2 regions of the Novosphingobium sp. HNCC26DJ243 genome follow, and region 2 is predicted to be linked to the other one. Evidence: predicted binding sites of a transcription regulator. Region 2 holds the regulator's gene; the other holds the start of a gene.
The links. Region 2 encodes LexA, which represses DNA repair genes until DNA is damaged. Its sites were predicted from a motif close to GTTCCNCNCTTGTTCT; they were not measured.
Positions count from the first base shown of each region.

Region 1 (15,246 bases), on a different contig from region 2:
GAGGCTTGTCGATCACGACCGCCTTGCCCGCCTCTATCGCGGCATGGGCTAGCGGGGCGTGACTGTCGTTTGGCGTGGCGATCACGACAAGCGCAATGCCTGGATCGGCAAGGACGCTGGCGATATCGGCCTCAACGCGCATCCCTGGCAGGTCGGCATGGACCTTGGCCGGATTGCGCGAGACGAGAGCAGCCAGCGCGAGGCCGGGTGCAGACTGGATCAGCGGCGCGTGAAAGGTCTTCCCGGCATAGCCATAACCGACGAGTGCGACGTTGTGTGGGGCAGGCAAGCTCAAGTCCTTCAGAAAGTCAGCGTCAGGGCGAAAGGTTCGTCTTCGATCAGGCCTTCGGCCTTGCGCACCACGGCCTTGATCGGAACCATCCAGCCGCGCTCCTTGCTCGGAAATGCCGACGTCCGCCAGCAGGTTTCGCCGACCGTGACCGCGATCTTGACCGCGCCCCACCCGGACGGGCGCCCCCTCTCCATCCGGTGCATCAGCGCCGTTGCCGAAAGGGCCTCGCCCACCTCGTCGCCCACGCTGATGAAGAACCAGTCCCCGCCTTTATCGCCCATGCTCCAGCGCCAAAGCCTTGCCGTTACCGCGTAGTCCGTCTCGCTCATTTTACGCGGCGCACCGGGACCTTGAGATTGCAGATGTCGATCCCGCCCGCAGGCTGCACGTAGAATGCCTCGCGATGGTTGGCGCTGGCCTCGGCATAGCGGTGGAACGACATGCTCTCGGTCGAAAGATATTCGTAGGCAGGCAAGTCGGGCACGTCGCTCGCCGGGTGGATCGATAGAATCGGCGTGCGCTCCTCGGGCTTGGCATAGACACCCATGGGCGCAGCGCCGCGCGGCAGCGATGAAAGATGGGCAATGCCTTCGACCACGCGACCAACGACCGCCAGATTGCGATCGAGCTGGCGCGGGGCATGGCCGATGACGGCGTAGAGCTCCGCGCCAGTGCCGGTGTCAGGCGGCGTGTCGCGAGCAACGCCTATGGAGCCATAGCAATGCAGCGGCCAGGCGCTGGGCCCTTTCCGCGATGCTCCCACTGGCCATCCACGATAGAAGAATGTCTCATCCGCATAAGGATCGGCATCCTTGATCGCGAGCTTGCTGTGCGTGAGCGCATGCCACGCCGCGTGCGTGCCCTCCATCGTGGCCAGCCAGGTGTCGAGCTCCTCATGGGTCGCGCTCCGCTCCGGTCCTTCGGGATGGACCACGTACCGGCTCTGCGGCACACTCGCCAGACCAGCAGGAAGCGGTTTGGCTTTGGCCTTGTCCTCGCCGTCGGCATCGCCCCACTGCGCAACCCAGTTGTCCTGCACGCGATAGACCGAAAGTCCGTCCCACCAGCGTGTCAGGGCAAACGTGCGCATATTGGCGGTCCATCCGGCAGAAAACGGCTCGGGCATCAGCTGGATAACGATACGGCGCGGGCGACCTGCGGAATCGGGTGCAAGGTCCATGACCAGCAAGTCGTCAGGCGCGATCCGCGTCCAGTCACCGGCCGGTGACGCACTGAGGATTTCACCGGGCGAGGGCACGGCCAATGGGGCAGGGGTGGCGGCTGCAGCGGCAAGAACGACGAGTAATGACATTTGTCCATCATTGCAGGAACCGACGCCTTGCGAAAGCGCTCACGTGCCGCTAGGGGCCACGCTTCCAGAGCGATTTGGTTGATCGCCTGATTCACGTTTGGTGCCCCGCACGAAACGATCAGGCACGTGCGGAGCGGTGGCCGAGTGGTCGAAGGCGCTCGCCTGGAAAGTGAGTATACGTCAAAAGCGTATCGAGGGTTCGAATCCCTCCCGCTCCGCCATTTAACCTATTGGAATCATTCTATTCCATGGGCCAGGCGCAAAAAATCCCCAGCGTTTCAAGGGTTATAGGTATTAGCCTCTCCACTGCACATCTGCGGTGCTGGGGCAGATATGCTCTCTTAGGCCCGATATTCTCCAAAGCTCTCGACCGCACCAGTTCCGGTGCAGAGCCGTAAAACCCCGATATCACTCATCCTTTCGGCATCGCGATCTTCGCTTCGGAAGCCGGTAGAGGCACATAAATTTACCCGCGTCCAACCTTCCGGCATCCGGCTTCAGTCAGAAGGGATAACCAGTGATCCACTGGCCCCATTAAGCCACGCGTTTATCTGATGAGCGATTTCGGCTGGTCCTGGCGACTTGACCGCGCATTGCCAGATCACGCCGACGCGCCACCCCTGAGCCGCCAATCCAAGCATGTTCTGCTCATCCCGACTGACGTTGGCAGCAAACTTCTTAGCCCAGAATTCGGAGCGCGTGCTCGGCTCTGAAGCTAACCGACAACCTTTGTGACGATGCCAGAAGCAGCCATGGACAAAAACGACGGCTCGGAACTTGGGAAAGACGATGTCAGGGCTGCCCGGAAGATCTTTCCGGTGTAGCCTGAAGCGCAACCCCATCCGGTGAAGTGCTTGCCTGACCACTAGCTCATGCGGTCGAGGTCCAGGAAGCACTCGTCGATGCTGTAGATTTCGTGGGCTGGGGCCTGCGCGCCAAGCACGCTCATCACGCGCTCCGAGATATCTCCATAGAGGGCGTAGTTTGACGAGCGGACGGTGATCCCATGCTCCTCGATCAGGCGGCGGATCTTGAACAGAGGCGCACCCATCGGGATGCCCAGCGCCTTGGCCTCATTGGACCGGGCGATCACGCAGCCATCGTTGTTGGACAGGACCACGACAGGACGATCCCGCAAATCCGGCTGGAACAGCCGCTCACAGGACGCGTAGAAGTTGTTGCAATCGACGAGCGCGAAGGTGGCCATCAGCGTCCACAATGACGCCGGATGCTGTGGGTGACGACGCCCCAGATTTCACAGCCATCATCGCGGATCTGCATGGTGGGAAAATTCGGGTTCTCGGCCGCCAGTTGCCAGGCGCCGTCCTGCCGCCGCAGCCGTTTGACCGTTAGTTCGCCGTGGACGACAGCAATCACGATGTCGTCAGGCTGGGGCGTGATCCCGCGGTCGATTACCAGCAGGTCGCCATCAAAGATCCCGGCTCCCCGCATGGACTCACCTGCAGCCCGGACGAAGAAGGTTGCCGCCGGCCGCCGGACCAGATGCTCGTTGAGATCGAGCTTGCCCTCGATGTGGTCATCCGCCGGACTCGGGAATCCAGCCGGCACTGTGGAAGTGAACAGCGGAAGTTCGAGTTTGGACGGGATATCGACAAGGCGCAGCACGTTTCATGTTCCTAGATTAATGGAACATAAATAGAACATTGCTAAAATGATTCGTCAATCCGACGTATGCGCTACGCCTTCGGATACCGCGATCCGTAGCCCCGCGCCAACACGATCTTGGCTTCGCGCAGCATGCGAATGATCTCCGCAAGCTTGGGCTTCCTTGCTATTCCACTCCACTCCTCCTTCGGAGCCAAAAATAAAACAGATTTGGGGCCACTCAGAGGGGGCCAGATCAATCATATAATATCGCCAAATAATATGACTATTCAGGATCGAGCTAGCTCTTTTTCATCAAGTTCGTAGAGCAGCGCCGAGCCAGCAGTCGCACTGAAACGAAAACCCCGGGCTTCGGCCGCAAATTGTTCATTGAAATAGCGTGAAACAGTTGCTTTTTCTTTAAAGAGCACACTGCCTGTTTCCTCAGTGGCGCGAGCCTGTCGTAACAGCTGCCAGCCGGCAATCGCCACTGCGCACATCGTACAGAAAGGGACGCTACCCGCTAGTTTGTCGTCAATGCTGGCTTCGTTCACCATCCAATCGGCAACTGCGATGCAGTCGTTGGCCAAATCAGCTAGGACTGAACCGCTTGTTGCATCGGCGACGACGTCTGCCAACAGACCCTTCAGAACACTGCCATCACCCAGTTTGCGGGCAACAAAGTCGGCGGCCTGAATGCCATTAGTACCTTCGTAGATTGGCGCAATGCGCGCATCGCGGTAGAACTGGGCCGCTCCGGTTTCCTCGACAAAGCCCATGCCGCCGTGAACCTGCACGCCAAGGCTTGCAACTTCGCAGCCAATGTCGGTGCCCCATAGCTTCAACATCGGCACCAGCACCTCCGCACGCTGCTGTGCCTGGGAAACTCCAAGCGTACCGCGGTCGACCTGTCCTGCGGTGTAATACAAAAGCGCCCGCGCTGCTTCTGTCAGCGCCCGCATGCGCAACACCATGCGTCGCACATCAGGGTGCTGGATAATCGAAACGGGGGTCTTGTCTGGCGACCCGGCGCGGGGTGACTGCACGCGTTCCAACGCATAGGCGCAGGCCTTTTGCAAAGCAGCTTCAGCCACTTGCACGCCCTGACTACCGACATTGATACGCGCGGAATTCATCATAGTGAACATGGCCTTCAGGCCCGCGTTTTCCGCCCCGACCAACTCGCCGATACATTCGTCATTATCGCCGAAACTCATCACGCAAGTCGGCGAGGCATGGATACCTAGCTTGTGTTCGATGGAAACGACACGGAGGTCGTTGCGCTGCGCCAGCTGCCCGTCTGCACCAACAAGGTATTTCGGAACAACGAACAACGAAATGCCGCGGGTCCCCGCAGGAGCGCCGGGTGTCCGGGCAAGCACAAGATGGATGATGTTGTGTGACAAGTCATGCTCGCCCCAGGTGATGTAGATCTTGGTGCCCTTGATCCGCCATTTCCCGGCATGCTCACCTGTTTCGATTGGCCTAGCTGTGGTCCGCAACGCACCCACGTCAGACCCGGCTTGCGGTTCGGTCAGGTTCATGGTCCCGGACCATTCGCCGCTGATGAGCTTTGGCAGATAGGTCGCCCGCTGCTCGGCGCTGCCATGGTAATGCAGGGCTTCCACGGCGCCGGCCGTGAGCATGGGCAGCAGCGAAAAGGCCATGTTGGCGGTGCCGAGGGTTTCGAGCACGCACGTTGCCAGCGTGAACGGCAGACCTTGACCGCCATGGGCGGTCGGGCCTGAAATCGAGCCCCAGCCCTGTTCGAAAAACGCCCGATAAGCCTGTGCGAAACCGGCCGGCAGGGTGACCGTTCCATCGCACCAGGTGGCCCCTTGCACGTCGCCCAGCCGGTTCAGCGGCGCCCATTCGCGTTCGGCGAGCGCGCCGATGCCGTTGGCAATGGCTGCGACCAGATCGGGCGTGGCGGCGGCAAAGCGATCATGCAGGGCCAATGCATCGAGACCGGCGTTGACGCGCATGGCCAGGAGCTGGTCGGCGGTGGGCGCATGGAAGTCGGTCATGCTTCGGCCCGCTTTGCGGCGAACGCATCGCGCACGTCGCGTTTCATGATCTTGCCACTGGCGTTTCGGGGCAAGCCGGGGGTGAAGAACACATGCTTGGGCCGCTTGAAAGGAGCAAGCCGGACTGCGCAGTGTTCAAGGATTTCCGAGGCTTCGACCTGCTGGCCGGCGCGCAGGACGATCACTGCCGCGACGGCTTCCACCCAGCGGTCATCGGGTATGCCGATGACCGCCACTTCCGACACCTTGGGATGCGCGTAGATGACTTCCTCCACTTCGCGCGAAGAGACATTTTCGCCACCGGTCTTGATCATGTCCTTCTTGCGGTCGACCACGGTGATGAAGCCTTCGGCGTCCATCGTGGCGAGGTCGCCACTGTGAAACCAGCCGCCCGCAAAGGCGCGCGCGGTTTCTTCGGGCTGTTTCCAGTAAGCGCTGAGCAACTGCGGTGAGCGGTGGACGATTTCCCCGACCGCGCCCGGGGGCACGTCGTTCATGTCGTCGTCGACCACGCGCGTCTGGACATGCAACGCGGCCCGGCCCGCGGAGCCGAGCCGGCCGACGTGCTCATCGGGGCGAAGCAGGGTTGCAAGAGGAGCGATTTCGGTCTGGCCATAGACATTCCACAAGCGCAGGCGGGGCAACCGCATCGCCAGTTCCTCGATCACGGCGACCGGCATGATCGATGCGCCGTAGTAGCCCTTGGCCAGCGAGGACAGATCGTGGCGTTCCGACGCCGCGGAACGCAGGATGGCGATCCATACGGTGGGTGGCGCGAAGAACGAGGTAACGCGATGCTGCTCTATCGCGGCACAGATCGCCTCGGGCGTGGGACGGGCGATGATCACGCCGGTTGCTCCCGCCGCAATCGCAGGCCCCGCCATCAGGTCCAGCGCGGCGCAATGGAACAGCGGCAGGGCGTGGAGTGTGACATCCGCCGGGGACCATTCGCAGTCGAACAGGCAGCTCTGGTATTCCCAGAGGACGGCGCCGTGGGTGAGCATGGCCCCCTTGGGCCGGCTTTCTGTGCCGCTGGTGTAGACGATCTGCAACAGGTCCTCGGCCGTGGCGCAGTCTTGCGCCACGGTGCCGCGCACGCACAGTTCCTGCCAGCCCGATAAGCCGGCCACGCTGTCCATGACGGTGACGATATCGGCGCCAGCCGCGCCCAGCGCTTCGCGCACGGTGCCGGCAAATTCGCCATCGGCAAAGACCAGCGAGACGCCGGCATGTTCGAGGATGAAGCCGATTTCGGCCGCGCCCAGCATGACGTTCACCGGCACCAGCACCGCCGCGATCCGCGCCACGGCGAAACGGATGGCAAGAAAGGCATGGCTGTTGCGCGCAACGATGCCGACGCGGTCACCCTTGCCAATGCCGCGCGCCGCCAGCCCGGCGGCCAGTTCATCGGCCAGCCGGTCGAGCGCGGCGAAGCTCCAGGTTTCGTCTTCGAAGATCACCGCCGGCTTGTGCGGCGTCCGCCGGGCCGAGCGCCGGAGGACGAGCGACAGCGATTGCGCCTGCGGCATAGGCGAATGCGCCGCCGGGTGTGCGTCAGCCGGGGTGATCATAGCGTCGTATAGGCGCCGTCGACGGTGTGGAACCCGCCGGTGCAATAGCTGGCTTCATCGCTGAGCAGGAAGCAGACGAGGTTGGCCACCTCGGCCGGCTGGCCATAACGCTTCAGCGGGACCATCCCGGTCAAGGCATTGCGAAAGGCCAATGGATCGCCGGGGCTCACGGCCTGCTCGAGATCGCGGACCATGCGCGTATCGATCGGCCCGGGATTGATCGTGTTGACGCGGATATTGCGCTCTGCGCCTTCGAGCGCGGCGGTCCGCATCAGGCCCATCACCGCGTGCTTGCTGGCGACATAGGGGCTGAAATTGGGCGTGGCCGTGATCCCGAAGGTGGATGATGTGAGGACGATGGAGCCGCCGTTTGCGCTCATCGCCGGCATGACCCGCGACAGGCCCAGGAAAATGCCGCGCACGTTGACGTTCATCACGCGGTCGAATTCCTCGACCGGCAATTCGCCGATCCGGCCCGGCGCCCCCTCGACCCCGGCGTTGAGCGCGGCGGCATTGAGCTTACCGAAGGATGCAAGCGCGGCATTGACCGCGCGCTCGTAGAGTTCGGGCGTGGTGACATCGCCGACCACCGCCTGTGCTCCCGGCAGTTCGGCAGCAAGTGCCGCCAGCGCCGCTTCATCACGGTCGACCAGAACCAGCCCGGCCCCTTCGGCAGACAACTTGTGCGCCACCGCACTGCCGATGCCCCCGGCAGCGCCCGTTACCAGCGCCACCCGTCCGTCCATGCGTCCCATTTGCCAATCCCTTCCTGCAATTGCCGTTCACGCCGCCGTGTAGGCGCCATCGATGGTGTGGAACCCGCCGCTGCAATAGCTGGCCTCGTCGCTCAGGAGGAAGCAGACGAAATTGGCGACTTCTTCGGGCTGCCCGTACCGCTTCATCGGCACCATGCCGGTCAGCGCGGTGCGGAAGGCCTGCGGATCAGCCGGGCTGACGGCCGCGCCGACGGCCCGGACCATCCGTGTCTCCACGGGGCCAGGGTTGATCGCGTTGACGCGGATATTGCGTTCGGCACCTTCGAGCGCGGCCGTGCGCATCAGCCCCATCACTGCATGCTTGCTGGCGACATAAGGGCTGATGCCCGGGGAACTGGTGAAGCCGAGCGTGGACGAGGTAAGAACGATGGAGCCGCCGTTTGCGCTCATCGAGGGCATCACGCTGGACAGCCCGAGGAAGACGCCGCGCACGTTCACGTTCATCACCTGGTCGAAGTCCTCAACAGCCATGGTGCCGATCGGCCCCGCAGGCCCCTCGATCCCGGCGTTGAGCGCGGCGGCATCCAGCTTGCCGAAGCGGGCGAGCGCGGTTTCGACCGCACGCGCATTCAGATCGGGCGAGGTTACGTCACCGGCCACGGCCACCGCATCGCCCAGCTCCGCAGCAAGTGCCGCAAGGGCATCTTCATCACAGTCAACCAGCACCACCGATGCGCCTTCGGCGCGCAACTTGCGGGCAATGGCGGTTCCGATCCCGCCAGCCGCACCGGTTACCAGGGCAACCCTGCCATTCATACGCAGCATATCCACTCCCAATGCATTGTTCCGCCACGCCAGCCCTTGCGGCCGTGCACTTGATAGCCACCCAAGTATGTCGTACGTATGACTGACAGTCAAGGCGGTGACCTCGACTGCAGGAGAGGACAGGGATGGGAAAACTGCAAGGCAAGGTTGCCATCATCACGGGTGCGCAAGGCGGGATGGGCCAAGCCCAAGCGCACGAATATGCCGCACAGGGCGCGCTGCTGGTGCTCACGGACCTGGCGGCTGGCGCGGAGCCTGCCGGGAATGACGGCACGCTAACCCTGCGCATGGACGTGACCTCGGCAGAGGATTGGGCGCGGGTCGTGGCGGTCGCCGTGGACCGCTTTGGGCGCGTGGACGTGCTGGTGAACAACGCGGGATACTATCTGCCGCGCGGAATGATGGAAACGACCGCGCAGGACATGGAACGTCATTTCGCGGTCAATCAACTGGGGGCGTTCCTGGGAATGCAGGCGGTTGCGCCGGCGATGCAGGCAGGCGGCGGCGGGGCGATCGTCAACATCAGTTCGGGGGCCGGCCTTCGCGGCTATCCTGGCATGTTCGCCTATTCTGCGTCGAAATGGGCGATCCGGGGCATGACCAAATGCGCCAGCGCCGACCTTGCCGGCTTTGGCATCCGCGTGAATTCGATCCACCCCGGCGCAATCGACACGGCCATGCTGCGCAGCAATGACCCGGCCATGCTCTCCGCGCTCGAGGCGATGATCCCGCTGGGGCACCGGCGCGGCCAGCCGGAGGACGTGGCCCGGATTTCCGCGTTCCTCGCGTCGAACGATGCCCGCTATATCACCGGGGCGGAGGTCGCCGTGGACGGCGGCATTTCCGCCTGACGCAGAAAGGGCGGGCCGGACAACCGGTCCGCCCCGCCCCGTTGCTCTCTCCTCGGCGACCGGTTCAGGCCACCACGTCGTATTCGGCAAGATCCGGCTCGCGGCCGAGATATGCGATGAACTCGTCAGGCGTGGAGGTCCAGATGGCAACATGCCCGTGCTCGTCGAGATACCAGCTCTGGCACCCCTGCAGCCAGGCGGTCTTGCCTTCGGCTTCGCGCATGCGCGCAAGGAACGCGTCTTCCCGGTCTTTGCGCGGGGTGATGGCTTTGTGGCCCGCGAGCTGCGCCTTTTCCATCAGCTTCATGATATGCGCGGACTGGATCTCGAACGCGGACATGACCGAGAGGTTGCCCACCGTCGAATATGGCCCGCCCACGAAGAACAGGTTGGGGAACCCCGCCATGGCCACGGTGTCGAACGAACGCGCGCCCATCTTCCACGCCTCGGTTACCGATGGCCCGCCTTCGACCGAGATGTTGAGCTTGCGGAAATAGGCCATGGCCTCGAACCCGGTGGCCAGCACGACCACGTCCAGTTCGTGCAGCGTGCCGTCGGCGGTGCGGATGCCGTCGCGCTCGAACCGGACGATGGCGTCGGTGACGAGCGATGCGTTGTCCTTCTGCAGCGCCTTGTAGAAGCCGCCGGAGAACACCAGCCGCTTGCAGAATGCCGGATAGTCAGGCGTCAGCTTACGCCGCAGTTCGGGGTCCGCGATCGAGGCGAGGTTGGCGTTGCAGGCATCCGCAAACGGCTTCTGCGCCTCCATGTCCCCCACCGCGCCGCGGCCGAAGCCATCGTTATAAAGGTGCATGTAGTAATCGTAGAGCCCGCGCACCAACGCCGGGCTGCGGGCGAGCATGTCCTGCCGGCGCGGCGAATAGAAGTCGTTCTCAGCCGGGAATACCCACTGCGGCGTGCGCTGGAAGACCGAAATGTGCTCTGCCGTCTCGGACAGCGTGGAGACGATCTGGACCGAGGTCGAACCGGTTCCGACCACGCCCACGCGCTGACCACCCGCGTCGGCACCGGCAGGCCATTGCGTGCTGTGCATGATCTTGCCGGCAAAGTTCTCCTGCCCTTCGAAGCTCGGAACCTTGGGCAGGTGGAGAAAACCCGCCGCCAGCAGCAGGATGTCGGCGACCAGTTCCTCACCGCTGGCCAGCACGACCTGCCATGCCCCGTCGCGCCAGGTGCAGGAGGCGACCTCCGCGCCCAGCCGCACCCGCTCCCGCAGGCCGAATTCGTCGACAATGTCGTTGAGGTATTGCTTGATCTCGCTTCCCGGCGCGAACATCCGCGTCCAGCGCGGGTTGGGGCGGAAGGTGTAGCTGTAAAAATAGGATGCAACGTCGCAGGCAACACCCGGATAGGTGTTGTGGTGCCAGGTGCCGCCCACGTCGTCGCTTTTTTCGAGGATTGTGAAGTCTGTATAGCCCTGCTGGCGCAGCCGGACGCCGAAGCACACTCCCCCGACCCCGCCGCCGACCACCAGGATCCGGGGCTGCACCCCGGTTCGGGTGGTGGTCGGAAACGGGCCGGGTTGCGCGTTCACTGGCGAAGCGCTTGCCAGTATCTGCTCCTCGATCGGACCTTGGGCCTCTGCAATGGCCGCCTTTTCAGCAGGGTCGAGCGTGGCGAGACGCTTGTGCTCCAAGTCCATCCACGCCTGTTCCAGTTGGTTCATTTCGACACCCATGTTCGCGGCTCCGGGAGAGTAGTATGCTTCAGTTGAAGTTGTGGCGGAAGGACACGCCGACCGACCGCGGGCGGGCATAGATCTGCGCAGCCGTCCCGAAGGTGCTCAGGTCGTAAGCCCAGATGCGGTGATGATTGTTCCAGATGTTCTTGGCGAAGATCGCGGCTTCCCACGAACCGGACTGCGAGCCGAGGCTGATGCGCAGGTCCCCTGACTGCCATGCGCCTTCGCGTTCGTCGGGCGCGGAAATCGCGGTGAAGGACATCTTGCCCTGCCACACCACGTTGCCCTGAATCGCTGCCACCTTGTCGCCCAGCACGGGGAATTCATAGCGGATCATGCCGTTGCCGGAGAACGAAGGCGCCTGAGGAAGCTTGCGGTCCACGACATCGCCATTGGGCAGGACAACGCCACGGATCTTGGAGTCCATACCGACGAGGTTGGCGCCCAGCGTCAACCCGGTGACCGGTCTGGCAGTCAGTTCCAGTTCGATGCCCTTTGCCTTGGCCGGCAGGTTGCGAATGGTGCCCACGGGATTGAAGCCTGGATCGGCCGCGAAGATATAGGCCTGGTAGTTCTTGTAATCATAGTAGAACGCCGTGGCGTTCACGCGGAACACGCCGTCGCTCGATGTCCACTTCTCACCGACTTCATACGAATAGAGGACTTCGGGCTTGAAGGCGATGATGCCCGGCGCGGCCGGCAGGAAGAACGGCAGCGCAAAGTTGCCACCCTTCGTGCCGCGGTTGAAGCTGGCGAACAGCATCGTGCGGCTGTCCGGCTTCCACTGCACGGCTGCGCGGTAGGAATATAGATTGTCCGACTGGTGCGCCAGATCGGGGTAGGTCGAGGTGTTGAACTTGAACGGCGGCAGCGGAACGCCGCTGTCGGACAGCGTGAAATCGATATTGCGCTTGTCGTTGGTATAGCGCGCGCCCACCGTCACCGTCAGCGCAGGCGTCAGGTCGTAATCACCCTGCGCGTAGACAGCGAGGCTGCGCGAGCGAATATGCGCGGTGCCGATGGGGTCGAACACGCCGGCAAACAACGTGTAGTTGTTCACCGTGTCGGACTTCTGGTGATAGTAGTATCCGCCAAGGTTCCAGCGGAAGGCACCCGACTCTTGGGTCAGGCGCAATTCCTGCGTGAACTGTTCCAGCTGCTGGTCGTGAACGTCGCGAACGATGTCGGCCGGCGTGCCGTCGGTATCCTCGAACCAGTCCTTGGTCAGGTGCTGATAGTCGGAAATCGCGATCAGCTTGGCAAAGCCCAGTTCCTGCTCGATCTTGAGCGTCCCCGCGTAGACCTCGCGACCGAAGTTCCCCTTGGTGCTGAAGCCCCCATCATAGATGTTCTTCTGCAGGTAGCCCGCGTAGAACGGCGCCGCGCAGCCATTGCAGGTGCCATAGGGATTTTCATCGGCGCCGACGAAGCGCCCCAGCCCCTGGCCGTCTACCACCGTCGGGCGGAAGGTGACCGGCGATCCGGTCTGGTCGAAGTTCTTGTAGTAGCGGAAGTTGAGGTTGATATTGGTCGTGTCGGTGGGCTGCATCGCCAGGATCGTGCGCGCGGCCACATAGTGTTCCGACCCCAGCTTGCCGCCATCGGGCCCGCTGTTGGTCACGTAGCCTTCGCGGCTGAGCATCGTCACGGCAACGCGGCCCTGGATATTGTCGGTGATCGAACCGCCGACTGCCGCCTCCAGCTTGCCGCTGAGCTCGTCGGTCAAGGTGACATCGACGTACCCCTGGGTGTCCTTTGTCGGCTGGTTACTGACAAAGTGGATCAGACCGCCGGTGGCATTGCGCCCGAACAGCGTGCCCTGCGGGCCGCGCAGCACTTCCACGCGCTGCATGTCGAACACCGGCAGGCTGGTCTGCGAGGGCGTGCTGAGATAGCTGTCATCGACGTAGAGCGCGATCGGCGGTTCGAGGTGATCGGTAAAGTCGTTCTGCGATACGCCGCGGATGTTGTACGCCACGAACGAGCCGCCTAGCGTGGCGAAGCGGAGGCTGGGCACGCGGCTGGTTACATCGGTCGCGTTGTTGAGTCCCACCCGCGCCAGTTCGCGCGCATCGAGCGCTGTCACCGAGACGGGCACGCGCTGGATGCTCTGCGAACGACGCTCCGCCGTCACGACGATGTCCCCGGTGCTGGCCGCGTCCGTGGCTGCGCGCGCATCGGCAGCCTCGGCGGCGGTCTGGGCCAGCGCGGGCATAGCCCACAGTCCACCGGCCAAAAGCGCGCACTGCATGAAATAGGACTTGCGTGTCATAGTCGGATACCCCCTCCAGATGGTTATCGTGTGGCGAAGGCCGATGAGCGTCGAACGCACTTCTCTACCCGCCTTCGCTTGCGACCATAAGTATGTCGTTCGTCTGACTGACTGTCAAGTCGCCCTGTGGAAGCCCACGGAAATGCGGGGGTGCGGCTTAATCCTTGGCCATCAGCGCTTCTGCACCGGCAATGCAGAAGCGCAGCACGCGCTGGCTGACGGCTTCGAAATCGAACGGCTTGCAAGCACCTTGTGACAGGCGGACCGTCCGCGCATTCATGCTGCGCGAAACGCTGTCGATCATGCAGCCGATGATGAACTGGAACGCATAGGCCTGGTCTACCGGATCGGCCGTGGGCATGGCCTCGCGGATCCAGCCAAGCATTTCCCTGCCGATAGGATCGGACAACTCCCCTACGAGGCGGACGTGCTGCTCGCTGTGAATGTACATCAGCCGGCCGACCAGTGCGGTGTAGCTCTCCCACATCGGCCCGCCGCACATTGCCTGCCGCACGAAGGGATAGACAATCGCCGTGACCGTTTCCGCCAGCGAAAGCGGCTTGCCGCCGGCCTTTTTACGCAATTCGCGGTACATCTGGCGGCGCACCTCGCCCAGTTCGTCGAAACGACGCCGCACCACTTCGGCAAACAGGACTTCCTTGTTGCCGAAATGGTAGCTCAACGTGCCAAGGGTATCGCCCGAAAGGCTGACGATGTCGCGCGTGGACGTGCCTTCGAAACCGCGTTCGGAAAAAAGCTTTTCGGCGCTGTTCAGAAGTCGTTCGCGGGAATCCCCTTTGGGAGCAGCCATTCGATCTCGGTCCTTGGGTCAGGGTTGTTGCATGCCGAAACCGGATGCGCGGGAACCCAACCCCAGATTGGGACAAAGATCAAGGCAAGGGGATTACCGCGCCGCATCCGCAGGGGCGACCACAACCCGGTTGCGCAACGTGCCGATGCCCTCGATATCGAGTTCGACCACGTCCCCATCTGACAGGCGGCGATCAAGCTCGAACCCGCACCCCCCAAGTACCGTGCCGGAGCCGATGACCTCACCCGGGACAAGCGGGGAAAGCCGGCTCCATGCCGCGATGGCGTCCTCCCAGCTGTGGAACATCGATGCCGTACTGCCGCGCGACCATTCCACCCCGTTTACCCGCGCCGTCATGGTCAGATCGTACGGATCGCCCAGCTCATCCAACGTGACGACGCAGGGACCTAGCGAACTGGCGAAGTCCTTGCCCCCCGAGGGGCCGAGACCCGCGGCCATGAAGCCAAGTTGCAGATCCCGGGCCGACCAGTCGTTGAAGATGGTGAAGCCGAAGATGTGCCGCCGCGCCTCTTCGGGCGAGACCCGGCTGCCAGCCCGGCCGATGACACACGCGATTTCCAGTTCGTAGTCCATCCAGGTCGATTCGGCCGGCCAGAAGATGTCGCTGTCCGGCCCATGCATGACCAGATGATTGGCGTTGTAGAAGATCGGCTGGGCGCGGAATGCCGGATCGAGAGACTTGCCGATCTTGCCGAGGCTGGCTTCCATATGCTCGAGGAATAGGCTTGCGTCGCGCAATCGCACCGGTTGCGGCAGCGGCGCAAGTAACTCGATCTCTTCCGATGCGAGCCGCGCGTGCGGCGGCGCAGCGGCGCGGGCGCCGGCGGCGAGATCAAGCCCGTCCCCGCCGCACTCGATCAGACCCTGCAGGCTTGCCGGCGGCGCCTTGCCCACATCGGCGCCGACCCGTGGCAGGTCGACGACGAAACCATCAGCGTGTTGCACGCCATAGCTGGCTCGGCCTCGATGCCGATAGCTGACAAAGCGCATGGCGGGATGACCTTTCGCGTCAGTGGCAGCAGTGTTCGTGGCGCGGGTCGTGGCGGGCAGCCGCGCTGCGCTTTGCATTGCGCGCCAGCTTGGCGAAGGTCTCGACGATATTATCGGTCGCTTCGGGGCTGCCGAGCTTGCCATAGAGGAAATTGACGCTGCCTGCGATCCGCTCGGGCAGATGCCAGTCGGCGAATTCCTGCATCAGCGCCATTTCTAGTGCCGCATCCTCCAGCGGGACACCCGCATCG
Region 1 covers NZ_JBXUGN010000005.1:225,770-241,015, reverse strand. Annotated here, with positions in the region: gene AC2A04_RS15160 (oxidoreductase) at 1-289, opposite strand, end outside; gene AC2A04_RS15155 (DUF1905 domain-containing protein) at 301-621, opposite strand; gene AC2A04_RS15150 (peptidylprolyl isomerase) at 618-1,604, opposite strand; tRNA gene AC2A04_RS15145 (tRNA-Ser) at 1,735-1,825, shown strand; gene AC2A04_RS15140 (very short patch repair endonuclease) at 2,102-2,446, opposite strand; gene AC2A04_RS15135 (Y-family DNA polymerase) at 2,470-2,811, opposite strand; gene AC2A04_RS15130 (LexA family protein) at 2,811-3,230, opposite strand; gene AC2A04_RS15125 (acyl-CoA dehydrogenase family protein) at 3,500-5,236, opposite strand; gene AC2A04_RS15120 (fatty acyl-CoA synthetase) at 5,233-6,765, opposite strand; gene AC2A04_RS15115 (SDR family NAD(P)-dependent oxidoreductase) at 6,804-7,562, opposite strand; gene AC2A04_RS15110 (SDR family NAD(P)-dependent oxidoreductase) at 7,590-8,348, opposite strand; gene AC2A04_RS15105 (SDR family NAD(P)-dependent oxidoreductase) at 8,474-9,199, shown strand; gene AC2A04_RS15100 (flavin-containing monooxygenase) at 9,264-10,898, opposite strand; gene AC2A04_RS15095 (TonB-dependent receptor) at 10,927-13,173, opposite strand; gene AC2A04_RS15090 (TetR/AcrR family transcriptional regulator) at 13,331-13,984, opposite strand; gene AC2A04_RS15085 (fumarylacetoacetate hydrolase family protein) at 14,078-14,950, opposite strand; gene AC2A04_RS15080 (MBL fold metallo-hydrolase) at 15,015-15,246, opposite strand, start outside.
Region 1: AC2A04_RS15130 (LexA family protein) is a predicted target of LexA. The motif match lies at 3,252-3,267, and genes of this name have one in related genera.

Region 2 (15,246 bases):
TCACGTTCGCCAGCGGTCTGACTCGAAGCGACCGACAAAGTTTTAGATTGCCCGAACCCCTTCCATTCCGACTCTTCCCAACGACTGATCCGTCATTGCCCGCCCTCACGTCCCTCAAGCTTGGGTGCCATCCAAAGCCGTTCATGTGGAAAGGGAAAGCGGATGTTTGCAGCCCACTTGGCCCCGCCAATCTCGACGGCACCTCGCGCGTGCCGTGTTTTCAAAAAGGCTTTGACCTGCTCAAACATCGAACTTGTAAGGAACAAGCTGTAGGAGTGGCCCCTCGTTACTGTTTGCGGATCGTCGATGCCCGGCCAGTCTTCTGGCCAGACAATCGAGGGTTCGGCTGCATGGGCATAAGGAGAAATCATCACTTCGAACTTCTCGGGCAGCCAGGGCCGTGCTTGGGCGGCACGGTAACGCTGCAAAGTATTCCAGGCTGAGACAACAGCCTTTGGCAATCTGGCACGGAAGTCCGGCTCACCCATCGGTCCGGTTATCGTGATGAAGATGGGCTTTGCACCTGCATAGATCAGCAAACTGTGCTCTGGCATGTCAGTGACGCCCTCCAGCATGAATTCGCCTTGAAACTGTGCAAGCGCGCGCAGATTGAGCTGTTCGACGAGTTCTGAGACTTCTTCCGACGTAAGGCGAGAAGTCGAAAAACCGTCTGGCGTATTCTGGATGACAGTTCCGTCCGCATAGAGTGCGAACGTCGGAGATTCGCTGCCTATCACATTGGACCAGATGCTGCGGCCCAGCACGACGACAAGGGGGGCTGGGCTGTTTGACTTCCTTGCGGCGGCAAGCGCCGCTGGCCGCTCGAAAAACTCCTCTCCGGAACGCCGATGCACAATCGGAAAGCTGTGGATCGGGTCGGCCGTTCCAGCGGTACCGTGCTCGTTACTGTTCGCCTTCACGGTTGGATCGCAGCCCGCGAGCAGAAAGATCGACGCGACAAGCAAGGCGACAATTTCAGATGAGATTTGCATCGGCATAAATTATCACATCTGGGGACCGGTGTTCCACTTCACGCGCGAATAGCTCGCGCGAAGGAATGATTGATGAGGCCATTCTTCGCGGAGAAAGTTCGGTGCGAAAGGGGGCGGCAGGTAGGAAGTCCAGAAACGGGCCGGATTGCAGGAATGCAAGTCTTCGGCACCCGATGCGCTCGCCAATCCGTCAATCAAAATTCTTTAGCGGTTTGACCGCGCGGAACTGTTCGTGCAGCGGCCTGCTCTTGAGCGCCGGCAGATCGACGGGGTCTTCCGGCACGAACTTGTCGGGGATCCGGTCGAGAAGATCGCGGATCAAGGTCAGGCGTCCCGTCTTCTGGTCGTTGAAGTCGATGAGCGTCCAAGGGGCAAACGCGGTGTGCGTAGCGGCCAGCATGTCCTCGCGCGCCTCGGTATAGGCGCCGTAGAGTTCGCGCGCCTTTACGTCGATCGGCGAGAGCTTCCAGCCCTTCAGCGGATCGTCGCGCCGCTCGGCGAAGCGCTTTTCCTGCTTGTCCTGATCGCAGCACAACCAGTACTTCACCAAGATGATGCCGTCATCGACGAGCATCTTTTCGAACTGCGGCGTGGCCTCGAGAAAGGCGCCGACCTGTTCGGGCTTGGCATACCCCATGACCCGCTCGACGCCTGCGCGATTGTACCAGCTGCGATCGAACAGCACGATTTCGCCCGCTGTCGGCAGGTGCTGGACATAGCGCTGGAAATACCACTGGCCCGCTTCGCACTCGGTCGGCTTTGCAAGCGCAACCGTCCTGACCTGCCGGGGATTGAGATGTTCGCGGATGGCGGCGATCGCGCAACCCTTGCCCGCGCTGTCGCGACCCTCGAACAGGACGACGAGACGCTTGTCGGTGGCGGCGACCCAGCGCGCGAGCTGGACAAGCTCCCGCTGCAGGGGCTTCAAGGCCTCGCGGTATTCCTTGCGCTTCAACCGGCCCATGCCCTGTTCTCCAAAGCCCGGCCTGCAGGCACGGCGCTAGCGGCAGAGCATTGCGCAAGGTCCTGTCCGTGGCAAGGCGCGCAGGTTTCACCCTTCGGCACAACGAGACTTGAGAGCAATACGAGCCCAGGCCGCAGGTGAAGGCCTCATCGCGCCAACAGCGCTCGCTCACTCACGGCAAGCGAAGAATCCCGCGCCAACCGTGCTCGCTACTTCACCAAGAGCCCAGGCCTGCTCGCGCAACTTCGCGCAGCCTCGCCGGACTGCTGCGCGGCGTCGCTGTCTGCAGAGACCATCACTGGCCCACGTCAGCCTCCACGCAATCCGGTTTGGTCAGCGAAACGAACCGGCCGAGCCGCACACAAGGGGCGTGCAGCTCCTTCAAGCGCGCCAGCAACGCCCCGTCAGTGATAACGGCGCAGAAGTCCGGCCAGCTTGCCTTGCACCGCGACTTCGTCGGGGCGGTAGAACTGCGGATCGTACGCAGCATTGGCCGGATCGAGACGGATCATGCCCTTCTCGCGATGGAGGTACTTGAGCGTGGCTTCCTCGCCTCGCACCAGCGCCACGACAATCTCGCCGTCGCGGGCGACATCGGTCTTGCGCACCAGCGCGTAATCGCCGTCGAAGATCCCGGCCTCGACCATGGAATCGCCCGAAACCTCGAGCGCATAGTGTTCGCCCGCACCGAGGAGTGCAGCGGGCACCGGCAGAGTGGCCGACGTCTCGAACGCCTCGATCGGCACGCCCGCAGCGATCTTGCCGTGAAGCGGAAGCTCGATCACGTCGTTGGCCGGGGCGGGGGCCGCCTTGGCAACCTGACGCATCGGCGCGACAACCGGGTTGGTGTTGGCAGCCTCGCGCGCCAGCACCGGCTTCGTCACCGCGCTTTCGGGCTGGCGCAACACTTCGAGCGCCCGCGCGCGATTGGGCAGGCGGCGGATGAAGCCGCGTTCCTCAAGCGCCGAGATCAGACGGTGCACGCCCGACTTCGACTTGAGGTCCAATGCCTCCTTCATCTCTTCGAACGAGGGCGAAATGCCGGACTCCTCCAGACGAACCTGGATGAAAGAGAGCAATTCGTGCTGCTTGCGCGTCAACATTGGCGGTTACTCCGCGGGTGAACGAATGCGGAACGGATAAGCAACCAAATACGACTCGTCAAGCAATTCCGCCATTTCCGAGCAGGTAGATCGGAACATCACTTCCCGCGCCTTGTGCAGGCGCTCCTGCCTCGCGCACGACCAGCGCATTGCTGCGGGCAAGCGGCGACAGCGCACCGGAATCCTGCAAGTGATCAAGCGTCACGCCCGCGCCGTCCCACTGCGCCCGCAGGAACTCCATTCGGCTTCCGCCAACGCCCATCGCGGTTGTCAGGCGTGACGATAGCGCCCGGGGCAGGGGTTGCGCAGCACCGAGCATCGACCGCAGCAGCGGGAGCAGGAACAGGAACCCGGTGACGAAAGCCGAGGCGGGATTGCCCGGCAGACCGAGAATGATCTGGCGGCCACGGCGGGCGACGATCAGCGGCTTGCCCGGCTTGATCGCGATCCGCCAGAATTCGAGTGTTGCGCCAACCGCTTCGAGCGCGGGCCGCACGAGATCATGATCGCCCACAGAAGCGCCACCACTGGTCACGATGACGTCTGCATCGCCCGAAGCTTCGAGCGCGGCGGCAAGGTCCTCGAGCCGGTCGGCAATCGGCCCGACGTGGCTGATATCGACCGGCAGCTCCCCCGCCATGGCGCAGAGCATCGGCCCGTTGCTGGCGGGAAGCTGGTGGATGCCGGGCACCTGGCCGGGGAGCACCAGTTCGTCGCCGCTGTCGATCACCGTCAGGCGCAGGCGGCGTCGCACGGGCAGGTGACTGTGCCCGCCGGCGATGGCGAGCGCGATCTGCGCAGCGCCAATGCGCGTTCCCGCATCGAGCAGCACGGCATCGCCGGCAAAGTCCATTCCGGCGGGCCGGATGTGGCGCTCGGGCGGGCGCGGCGGTTCACCGGCGAGGGAAAGCGTGCCGGCGTCGCGCGACGCATCTTCCTGAAGCAGCACCATGTCGGCACCATCGGGCAGCACTGCGCCGGTGCTGATCCGCACGGCCTGGCCGCTCCCCACGGTCCCACCGAAGGGATGGCCCGCCGCGCTCTCGCCGATCACCGTCCACGGACCCGGCAGGTCGGCAGAGCGCAGCGCATAACCATCCATGGCGGAGAGCGGCGCGGCGGGCTGGGTGCGGCGCGCCCGAAGCGGCTCGGCCAGGTAATGCCCGAGGCAATCGCAACCTGCGCGATGCTCCACCGGCAAGGCCTCGGCCAGCGCAAGCAGGCGCGCCTGCGCCTCGGCGAGGGGGAGGGGCGGCGTCCTCATGCGCGCACACTCATTCGGGCGCTACCCAGGTGCCCGACTTGCCGCCGCGCTTCTCGATCAGGCGGACGTTTTCGATGACCATGCCTTTGTCGAGCGCCTTGGCCATGTCATAGACCGTCAGCAGCGCGACCGACACCGCGGTGAGCGCTTCCATCTCGATCCCGGTCTTGCCCGTCAGCGATGCGGTGGCGGTGCAGTCCACGCCGGTTTCGGTAAAGGCGAAGTCGACGTTCACCGCGTCGAGCGCGAGCGGGTGGCAGAGCGGGATCAGATCCCCGGTCTTCTTCGCTGCCATGATCCCGGCGATGCGGGCCGTGCCGAGCACATCGCCCTTGGGCGCGTTGCCTGCGCGCACGGCGTCGAGCGTGGCGGCGTTCATCCGGATCGATCCGCTGGCGATGGCAACGCGCTGCGTCTCGGCCTTCGCGCCGACATCGACCATGCGTGCAGTGCCGGCCGAATCGATATGCGTCAGATCGTTCATCCACGTCCTCGGAAAGCTGAACAGGTTTACGGGGTTTACACAGTCCAGGGAGAAAACGGCGAGGCCCCTTTGCGGCTCTCGCTCTGGCCCGGAACGCCGCCGGTTTCAAGGTTTTCGGGGACGGGGATCGACATCGGCGAAAGATTGGCAGACCGCGCGGGTGTAGGAAAGATTTTCCTGCCGCTTCGGAGGCTTGTTGGGAATTCATTAGCCTTCGCCGGTCATTCTGGCGGTCCATGACTGACAGCGCCCCGCAACGCCGCATCGCTCTGCTTGTCGATGCCGAGAACATGCAGCCCGAATACATGCGCTCTGTTCTGCCGCATGTGTTCAAGCTCGGTCGGCCGGTAATCCAATACGCCTTCGGTGACTTCAGCCACCCTTGCGCGAAGCCGTGGGTCGAGTTCCTGCGGCGCAATGTGATCGAGGCGCGGCAGGTTACCCCTGCGGAATCGGGCAAGAACGCGGCAGACATCGCGCTGGTGGTAGAGGCCATGCGCCTTGCGCTGCACAAGCGGGTCGACGCGCTGTGCATCGTGTCGAGCGACCGCGATTTCGTGGCGTTGACGACCTTTCTCAAGGGCGAGGGCATCGACGTCTACGGTTTCGGCGACGACAGGGCGGGAGGCAAGTACCGCCAGTCCTGCGCCCGGTTCTTCGAAGTGCGACCCGATGCCGCGACGGTGCCGCTACCAGGTTCCGCGCCGACTCTGGCGCCAGCACCTGCACCAACGCCCGCACCCACGGGCGCTACGAACTGGCCCGCGATCATGCAGCACATGGCGCGACTGGCGGGCAAGGAAGGCTGGCTGTCGCTTCAGGTTCTGGGCTGCGAACTGGGCAAGCAGGGCATTCGTGCCAAAGCCCATGGCGCTGCGACGTGGGCGCGCGTCTTCGCGTGTGCCGAGGGTTTCGAGGTGCGCAAGGACACGACCGGCCGTGCGAGCGTGCGTATCTCCGCAAGAGCCTGCGCGGCCTGACACTGTGGAAGACCGGAGCGGCGGCATTTCCCGCGGCCCGCAGGCAGGCTCAGAATGACGCCTTCCGTCGCGCCCCCCTGCTGATTTGGCGGCGCTTGCATTCGCCTCTGCCGCACATAGGATAGCCTTCGAGGCGTGTCGGGCTTTGCTTTTGCAGGAGGTGGAGTTTGGGGAATTATGCACCTGTCACTGTAATTCGGTCACTGTAATTCGCGACGTAGCGTCTGGATGCCGGAGCGAGGGGCGCTTGTATTCGCCTCTGCCGAACATAGGATAGCTTTCGAGGCGTGTCGGGCTTTGCTTTTGCGGGAGGTGGAGTTTGGGGAATTATGCACCTGTCACCGTAATTGGTCACCGTAATTGCCCCACCGTAATTGCCCTTGATTATCGTGTCGGCATTGCGCGCAACGGGTTCGACTTCATGTATCAGAATGTGTTCAAACCTTCGCCGCTCTCAACATATGGACAGAACGCGATGCAGCACTTCTTTGGCGATGTGTGGCAGCAGAATCAGCCTCGCTGGAAGCCAACGCCGGGCGGCGGAACCTGATCGATGGTTGCGGCAAGATATCATGTTGGTGCGGCGCTGCTCGCGCTAACCGCCTGTGGTGCGACCAATGGGCAATCGGGTGAAACCATGGAAACAGTTCGCTTTGCACCGGGAATGAATCTGCGGGAGATGCTGCCCGAGCGCCTCTACAAGCAATTATTGCCGCAGATCAGGACTGACGGGAGTCCCTTTGTAGTGACCATCGGGACGCCTCATGTCCTGAAGCTGGAATTGGGAAGCGAGGAAATAGAACTCCATCCAGGCGGATATAACTCAACGACATATTTAAACTCCGGCTACTCGCCAGGTGGTCTGGGAGACGGGAGCAATCGTGACTACAATCGTATTGGCACATTAGATAGCGACACCGGGTCAGAGCGATTGACCCGTGGGGCTGCGCGCGATCTCGCAATCCGTTTATGTGGGGTCGCGGAAAAGGGATTGCGGGCGAAGTCCAGCATCGACCCGGTGCAAGTGATCGACAATCCTAAACTCTCTGTAACGGATCACATGAAGTTCATCGGCGCGCGCGCCAGCGACGTGTGCGTTGTTGAGAATGCGGATGTGGCCTTCATCATTCGATATAGCGGGCCGGATGATATCCTAAGCGAAGACTCACCTCGAAGGGGTGAGGAAGCATTCAGGCTGAACGTCTCAGTGCACCAGGTTATCCCTAAATCAGGTTGAGGGCAGGAAAACGGGCGGTCAGTTGGCCCGCCTTCGGTGTCGTTGACGGGAATTACGGTGACACGTGCATAAATCCCTTAATTGTTAATCGCGGATTGTATCCGCAATGGGGCAGGGATGCCGAAGAGTGGGGCGCTTGCATTCCTTCCTGCCGCACATAGGGTGCGTTCTTTTGGGCGTGTCGGGGCTGGCTTTGTTGGGAGCGGAGTTTGGGGAATTATGCACCTGTCACCGTAATTCCGGTTGCGGCCATCGTGTTGATGGTAATATATCACTACAATATAGGTCTTGTCTACAAGTGTGACTATAAAGAAAAGTTGATCGTAGGAGACTTGGCAAAAGTTAGCGGTAATTATTGCGATACTTCTTCTACTAGTGATTGCTACTCAGTCGAGAAATTTTTGAGTCCACACGGGTGGGGTAAAATAACTAGGGATCAAAGAGATATTGTATATCCATTATGCCAAAAATTGGTAATTGGGTATGATGATTATTTGGAGTCACGCTTCTAATTACGGTGGGCGGTGTCAACCTGAAGCGCAACACTGGCCGTCAGTAGCCAGAGCCTGTGCGACCAGTCTGGCGAAGACCTCGTTTGCAAATTACGGTGACACGTGGCAAATTACGGTGACACGTGGCAAATTACGAAATTACGAAATTACGAAATTACGAAATTACGGTGACACGTGCATAAATCCCTTAATTGTTAATCGCGGCTTTGTATCCGCAATGGGGCAGGGATGCCGAAGAGTGGGGCGCTTGCATTCCCTCCTGCCGCACATAAGGTACGGTCTTTTGGGCATGTCGGGGCTGCTTTTTTGGGAGCGGAGTTTGGGGATTTATGCACCTGTCACCGTAATTCCTGCACCTGTCACCGTAATTCTATTGTTCCGTGAGGTTGATCAAATGTTCGTGATGGAAAGTGTCGATGACCTATGGGACCACATAGCTTATGTGATGGGCTACGCTCCGGATCGCTTCCCTTATAGGGATTTCCTTCCGGATGATGAGCAGATGAATCTCGATCGTGCTTTCGATCAGCTGCGCAAAGGTATCGAAGTAGCTTACCCAGAGCTATCCTCTGCTTCGAAGCGGATGTTGCTCAACGGTATCTTGGATCGTTCATACGCTGCCTATAAGGGCAACGATGAGATCGCTGCTGGCCATTTGTTGAACGAGTTCCAAGACAACATCTTCAAGACCGAATGAATTACGGTGACACGTGCATAAATCCCCAAATTATTGACACCACCAACCTATGCACTTTGCAGTGCAAGCATGGCTCGCCTTCCCCGCCTTGTCCTCCCCGGATTGCCCCATCACGTTACCCAGCGTGGCAATCGGCGGGAGCAGACGTTCTTCGAGGATGGCGATTATGCTCTCTATCTCGATCTGCTTGGCGATGCCGCAAAACGGTCGGGCGTGGAGATCTGGTCGTACTGTCTGATGCCGAATCATGTGCATATCGTGGCGGTGCCATCGGACGAGGATGGGCTGCGCCGCACCTTCCGCTACGTCCATCGCCACCACACCGGCTACATCAACGCGCGGCTGCGCGTGACCGGTCATCTGTGGCAGGGGCGGTTCAGTTCTGTCGCGATGGACGAACCGCACTTCGTGACGGCAATGCGCTACATCGCACTCAATCCGGTGCGCGCCCGTCTTGCCCATCGCGCGCAGGACTGGCGTTGGTCCAGCACGCGTGCCCTGATCGACGGGAGGGACGATCACGTCGTCACCGTTGCCCCCGCGCTGGAGCGTGTCGGGGATTTCGCCGCGTTCCTGTCAGAGGACTTCGATGAAGCCCTGACCTATGTCGCGCTGCGGAAGGCCGAGAGCACCGGACGCCCGGTCGGATCGGCTGAGTGGCTGGCTGACATGGAAGAGCGCACCGGGCGAACGCTCGCCCCGCAAAAGCGCGGGCCGAAGGCGAGGGCGCAAGTGGGCGTGCGTTAGCCCGCCAACAACGCTCGCGTGGCCGCCTCGACATCCGCCTGACGCATCAGCGCCTCTCCCACCAGGAACGTCCGCGCGCCGCACTTTTCGAGGCGCTGGAGGTCGGCGTGGGTGTTGATGCCGCTTTCCGCCACCAGCAGCGTGCCTTCAGGGGCCAGAGGCGCCAGGCGCTCCGTGGTGGCAAGATCAGTGATGAAGCGCTTGAGATCGCGGTTGTTGACGCCGATCAGGCGGGATTTGAGGCGGGCGGCGCGTTCCATTTCCTCTTCGTTGTGGACTTCGACGAGCGCATCCATGCCCTGTTCGCGGGCGGCGGCTTCGATCTCTGCCATTTGCGCGTCCGAAAGGCAGGCGGCGATGATCAGGATGGCGTCGGCGCCGATCGCGCGGGCCTCGGCACACTGCCATGGATCGACCATGAAATCCTTGCGGATGACCGGCAGGGTGCAGGCGGCGCGGGCTTCTATCAGGTAATCCTCGTGGCCCTGGAAATAGGGTGCGTCGGTGAGGACCGAGAGGCACGCGGCTCCGCCGGCCTGATAGGCAGCAGCGTGGGCTGCGGGATTGAAATCGGCGCGGATCAGGCCCTTGGACGGGCTGGCCTTCTTGATCTCGGCAATCAGGGCGTAGCCGGTGGCGGCGCGCGCGCGCAGCGCGGCCTCGAAACCGCGCGGGGGCGTCCGTTCGCTGGCGCGGGCGGCGAGGTCGGCGAGGCTGGTGGCGGCCTTGCGGGCGGCGACTTCGCTGCGCTTGGTGTCGCAGATTTCGGTGAGCTTGTCGGTCATGGTGCGGCGGCTTTTGGCCTCTCGCGAGGGGCGTGTCGAGTGGGTTTTGGGGCGGGGGTTTGCGTGGGTCCTTCGACAGGCTCAGGACGAACGGGGGTTGGTCGTTGGCCGGGGGGTGTCTCGACTTAGCTCGACACGAACGGGGGGTGGGAATGTCTGGCGCGTTGATCTGTGCAGACGATGCCACTCAACGACCGTTCGTCCTGAGCCTGTCGAAGGACGCGCGGACCGCCTATTTCAGCGCCGAAATCCAGCAGTTCAGCAGCGCGTTGGCGAGGCCCTTGTCGATGGCTTCGGCGGCTTCCTCGACGCCTTCGTGCCAGTCTAGCGCTTCGCCCGCGACGATCAGCGCGGCGGCGGCGTTGAAGAGGACGGCGTTGCGGTAGGGGCCTTCCTCGCCCTGGAGGAGCGCGCGCAGGGCGGTGGCGTTGTGAGCTGCGTCGCCACCGCGGATCGCATCGACCGGGGCGGTGGGCAGGCCGGCATCGGCAGGCGTGATGCGGCGCATGGAGAGTTCGCCGTTCCTGACTTCGGCGAGTTCGTTGCCGCCTGCCAGGCTAAGCTCGTCAAGGCCTTCGTCGCCCGAGATGACGAGGCTGTGGTCGGTGCCGAGGCGCTGGATGGCCTCGGCATAGATCGGCACATAGGCGGGGCGGGCGATGCCGACGAGCTGGCGGCGGACGCCTGCGGGGTTTGCCAGCGGGCCCATCAGGTTGAAGATCGTGCGGCGGCCCAGCGCCTTGCGGATGGGCATGATGCGGCCCATCGACGGGTGATGGCGTGCGGCGAAGAGGAAGCAGATGCCGAGGTCGGCGAGCGTTTCCTCGGCGGTTTCGGCGGCGCGATCGAGATTGAGGCCGAGTGCTTCCAATGTGTCGGCTGCGCCTGCCTTGGAGCTGGCGGCGCGGTTGCCATGCTTGGCGACGGGGACGCCGCAGGCCGCGACGACGAGGCTGACGGCGGTGGACACGTTGAGCGTATGGTGGCCGTCACCGCCCGTGCCGCAGACGTCGATGGCGTTTGCAGGCGCGGCGATAGGGATCATGCGGGCGCGCATGGCGCGGGCAGCGCCGGCGATCTCGCTCGCCGTCTCGCCGCGCTCGGACAGTCCGACGAGGAACTGCGCGATGGTGGCATCGGGCACGGTGCCGTCGAGGATCGCGGCGAAGGCCGCTTCTGCCTCGGCCTCTTCCAGCGGGTGGAGCGGATCGGGCAGGGTCATGCCGGGACGGGGCGCGTATTGATGCCGCAGAGTTTGAGGAAGTTGCCGATCATCGCGTGGCCGTGCTCGGTGGCGATGCTCTCCGGGTGGAACTGAACGCCGTGGATCGGCAGCGACGTGTGGCGGAAGCCCATGACGTGGGTGTCATCGGACTGCGCGTTCACCGCGAGACATGGCGGAATGTCGGTCACGATCAGCGAGTGATAGCGGGTGGCGATGAACGGGCTGGGCAGGCCTTCGAACACGCCGGTGCCGTCATGGGTGACGGGTGAAGTCTTGCCGTGCATCAGCCCGCCGCGCACGACCTTGCCGCCGAAGTACTGCCCGATCGACTGGTGGCCGAGGCACACGCCGAGCAGCGGCAGCTTCGCATCCGCCGCCGCGCCGACGAGATCGAGGCTGATGCCCGCTTCGTTTGGCGTGCAGGGGCCGGGCGAAAGCAGAAACCCCTGCGCACCGGTCTTGATCGCCTGTTCGGCGGTGAGCGCATCGTTGCGCACGACCTCAACCTCCGCGCCCATCTCCATCAGGTAATGGACGAGGTTCCAGGTAAAGCTGTCGTAATTGTCGATGACAAGGATCATTGGCCAAATCCCGGCTCGGTGGCGACGCGGACGGCTTCGCGCGCCGCCGCGAACAGCGCGCCTGACTTCAGTTCGCACTCGCGCTGTTCGTATTCGGGGTTGCTGTCGGCGACGATGCCAGCGCCTGCTTGCGCATGGAGGACGCCGTCCTTGATCACGCCGGTGCGCAGGACGATGCAGCTGTCGACCGACCCGTCGGGCGCGAAGTAGCCGACGCCGCCTGCGTAGGCGCCGCGTGTTTCGGGTTCGAGTTCGGCGATGATCTCGCAAGCGCGGACCTTGGGCGCGCCGCTGACGGTGCCTGCGGGGAACCCGGCGAAGAGGGCGTCGACGCCGTCAGCGCGGGCGGTGTCGAGCTGGCCAACCACGTTCGAGACGATGTGCATGACGTGGCTGTAGCGTTCGACGGTGTAGCTTTCGGTGACCTTGACCGTGCCTGCCTTGGCCACGCGGCCGACATCGTTGCGGCCGAGATCGAGCAGCATCAGGTGCTCTGCGCGCTCCTTGGGGTCTTCGAGCAGGCTGCGTTCGTTGGCGCGGTCTTCCTCGGGCGTTTTGCCGCGTGGGCGGGTTCCGGCGATCGGGCGGATGGTGACTTCGCCGTCGCGGATACGTACCAGAATTTCCGGGCTCGATCCGGTCAGCGCGAAGCCCGGCATGTCGAGGAAATAGAGGAAGGGCGAGGGGTTGATGCGGCGCAGGGCGCGGTAGAGCGCGATGGGCGGCAGCGGGAACGGCGCGGTGAAGCGCTGGGCGAGGACGACCTGGAAGATGTCGCCCGCCTCGATGTAGTCCTTCGCGGTGGTGACCATGCGCGCATAGTCGGCTGCGGGCATGACCGGCTGCGGGGTGACGTCCACGGCTTGCGTCAGGCGCGTGTCGGCAGGGACCGCATCGGCCAGCTTGCGGATGGCGTTGTCGATGCGCTCGGCTGCGGCTTCGAGCAGGTGTGCAGGGCTGCCGCCTTCGGCCCAGACCGGCGCGATGGCGAAGAGTTCGTCGGACAGGCGATCGAACACCAGCACCACGGTGGGGCGGGTGAACAGCATGTCGGGCAGGACGAGATCGCTCTGGCTTGCGCGCGGGAGCTTTTCGACAAGGCCGATAGTCTCGTACCCGAAGTAGCCGACGAGGCAGGCGAGCGCCGGCGGGAGTGCTGCGGGAACGTCGATCCGGCAGGCGGCGACCAGCGTGCGCAGTTCATCGAGCGCGTTGCCGGCAAGCGGGGCGAAGGCGGCCTTGTCGTGCCGCCAGATGCGGTTGATCTCGGCCGAAGCGCCGGTGGCGCGGAAGACAAGGTCGGGATCGATGCCAAGCAGGCTGTAACGCCCGCGCACTTCGCCGCCCTGGACGGATTCGAGCAGGAATTCGCCGCGCCCGCTTTCCATCAGCTTGAGGCCCGCGCCGACCGGGGTTTCGGTATCGACAATAAGCTTGCGCCAGATCAGCGCCGGCTTGCCCGCGGTGAGCTGAGCGAGCGCGGGGCCGTGGTTTTCAGGCAGTGCGGCGGTGGTGGTTGCAGCTTCGAGCGTGGACATCGTCTTGCTTCGTGCTCGATTACTGGGCGCCGGTGCCGGTCAGCTGGTTGCGGACCGCCTTGATCGCGGCTTCGTTTCGCTCGACGCCGACATCGTCGCGGATCGCGCGGCGCAGGGATTCGGCGTATTCGTTTCCGGTGATGGTGCCGAATTCGCGCGAGGCCTGGGCCAGTAGCGGATCGCCGCGCTTGATATCGCCGAGGATGACGTCCTTGAGCGAAACGACGTACCAGCCCGCCTTGTTCGGGCCTTCGAGCCGCTTTGACGTGCCCTTGGCCATGGCGAAGAGCAGCGCCAGCGGCGGCGGCACCTGGGTCTGCATCGCCTGTAGCTGCTGGCGGCCCATGTCGACCGGCTGTGCCGGGGGAAGAGCGACGCCAGCTAGCTTGATCGCGTCGGCCAGTGGCGTTCCCTTGGCCAGCGCCGCAAGGATCTTGTCGGCAGCGGCCTTTGCCTTGGCCGAGCCCTGATCGAGCGCCCAGTCGCGTGCGACGACCTGGCGAATCTGGTCGAGCGGGGCAGGGGTAGCGGCGGTCAGCTGACCGACGTCATAGATTGCGAAGACTTCACCGGGCTTGATTTCGGCAAGCTGCGGTTCGCCTTCGCGTTCCATGGCGAAGGCCGCCTGAACGAGCGCGGCGACTTCTGCCGGAGCCTTCTCGTTTGCCTTGCCGAACACGGTGCCATTGGACAGCAGGGGTTGCGTCGAGGTGATGGTCAGGCCTAGCGACTTGGCGATATCGGACAGGCCGGTGCCGTTGTCGACTTCCTCTTCAACCTGTGCGGCAAGGTCGGACAGGGCAGCGCGGCGCTTTTCCAGCGTGATCGCAGCGACGATCTCGGCCCGTGCCTTATCGAGCGTCTTGCCGGGATTGCGCTTGACCGCGTCGACCTTGAGGACGTGCCAACCAAGGCCGGACCTGGCGGGGGCCGCAAGCGTGCCCTGCGCGGCAGCAAAGGCGGCATCGGCGACAGCACGCGCCGTCTGGTTGCTCAGCGCATCGCGGCTGAGATCGGTGAGTTTGCTCGCAACGAGGCCTTTGGTGCGGGCAGCGGCATCGAGCGAACCGCCCTTGCCGACTTCGCTGGCGAGCGCACGTGCGGCAGCTTCGGTGGGCACGATAACCTGCGTGACCGTGCGCAGTTCGCTGGCGGCATAGACCGCGCTGTTGAGCTTGTAGCGGTTGGCGACTTCGGCCTCGGTCGGTGCAGGCACAGACTTGAGGCTGGCTTCATTGACCATCGCATAGCGGATGGTACGGCGTTCGGGCTGCATGTAGCGGCCCTTGTTGGCGTTGTAGAAGGCAGAGAGCGCAGCCGCATCGGGGCCCGCCTGCGGAGCAAAGGCAAGCGATGGCACGGAGACGATCGTGCCGGCGCGCCGCTCAGTCAGCAGCGAGGCATAGCGAACGACGGATTCGGCGGGCATCTGCGCGCCGAATGCGACGGGCAGCAGCAGCTGCCGCGCGATCAGGCCCTGGCCGATGTCCTTGCGCACTTCCTTGTCGGTGAGGCCGCGCTGCGCGAGCAGCTGGTCATAGGCAGACTGGCTGAACTTGCCATCTGGGCCCTGAAACGAATTGATCTTGACGATTTCGCTGTCGATCAGGCGGTCGCTGACGGCTAGGCCGTGCTTCTTGCCCCACTCGGCCAGCGCAAGGCGATCGATCAGATCGTTGAGAACGCCGTCCATGCCGCCGCCGTCGAGGAACTGCTTCATCGTCAGGCCCGGCGTCTTCTGGCGCTGCTGCTCGAAAGCGTTGGTCAGCGCCTTGGCAAGCTCGGCCGTGCCGATGCGCGACGACCCGACCTTGGCTGCGCGATCGCCGCCGGCGATGCCGCCGAAGCCACTGCCGGTTACGTCGGCGCTGGCAAAGGCCAATGCGATCAGGCCGAGGAAAATCAGCGCTACAGCGACGCCGATACGGGATTTCAGGAAGGAGCGGAAGAAGCCGAGCATTTGCGGGTGTTCGTCTCGTCAGTCTGGGCGCGCGGGCGTGCCCGTATGGAAATTTCGCCGATGCCTTAGGGGGCATTCGCGCTTCTCGCAATGCCCGGCTTGGACTTGCAGTGTACCACAGGCTCCACCGAAACGGTGATTTTTGCCGGTTATGCGATCAGGCGTTTTGCAGAATCG
Region 2 covers NZ_JBXUGN010000001.1:191,799-207,044, forward strand. Annotated here, with positions in the region: gene AC2A04_RS00950 (hypothetical protein) at 93-998, opposite strand; gene ppk2 (polyphosphate kinase 2) at 1,183-1,956, opposite strand; gene lexA (transcriptional repressor LexA) at 2,361-3,059, opposite strand; gene AC2A04_RS00965 (molybdopterin molybdotransferase MoeA) at 3,118-4,323, opposite strand; gene moaC (cyclic pyranopterin monophosphate synthase MoaC) at 4,334-4,807, opposite strand; gene AC2A04_RS00975 (NYN domain-containing protein) at 5,044-5,787, shown strand; gene AC2A04_RS00980 (hypothetical protein) at 6,107-6,337, shown strand; gene AC2A04_RS00985 (hypothetical protein) at 6,341-7,024, shown strand; gene AC2A04_RS00990 (hypothetical protein) at 7,826-8,233, shown strand; gene AC2A04_RS00995 (transposase) at 8,303-8,980, shown strand; gene trpC (indole-3-glycerol phosphate synthase TrpC) at 8,977-9,765, opposite strand; gene trpD (anthranilate phosphoribosyltransferase) at 9,998-10,987, opposite strand; gene AC2A04_RS01010 (anthranilate synthase component II) at 10,984-11,571, opposite strand; gene AC2A04_RS01015 (anthranilate synthase component I family protein) at 11,568-13,109, opposite strand; gene AC2A04_RS01020 (peptidylprolyl isomerase) at 13,129-15,069, opposite strand.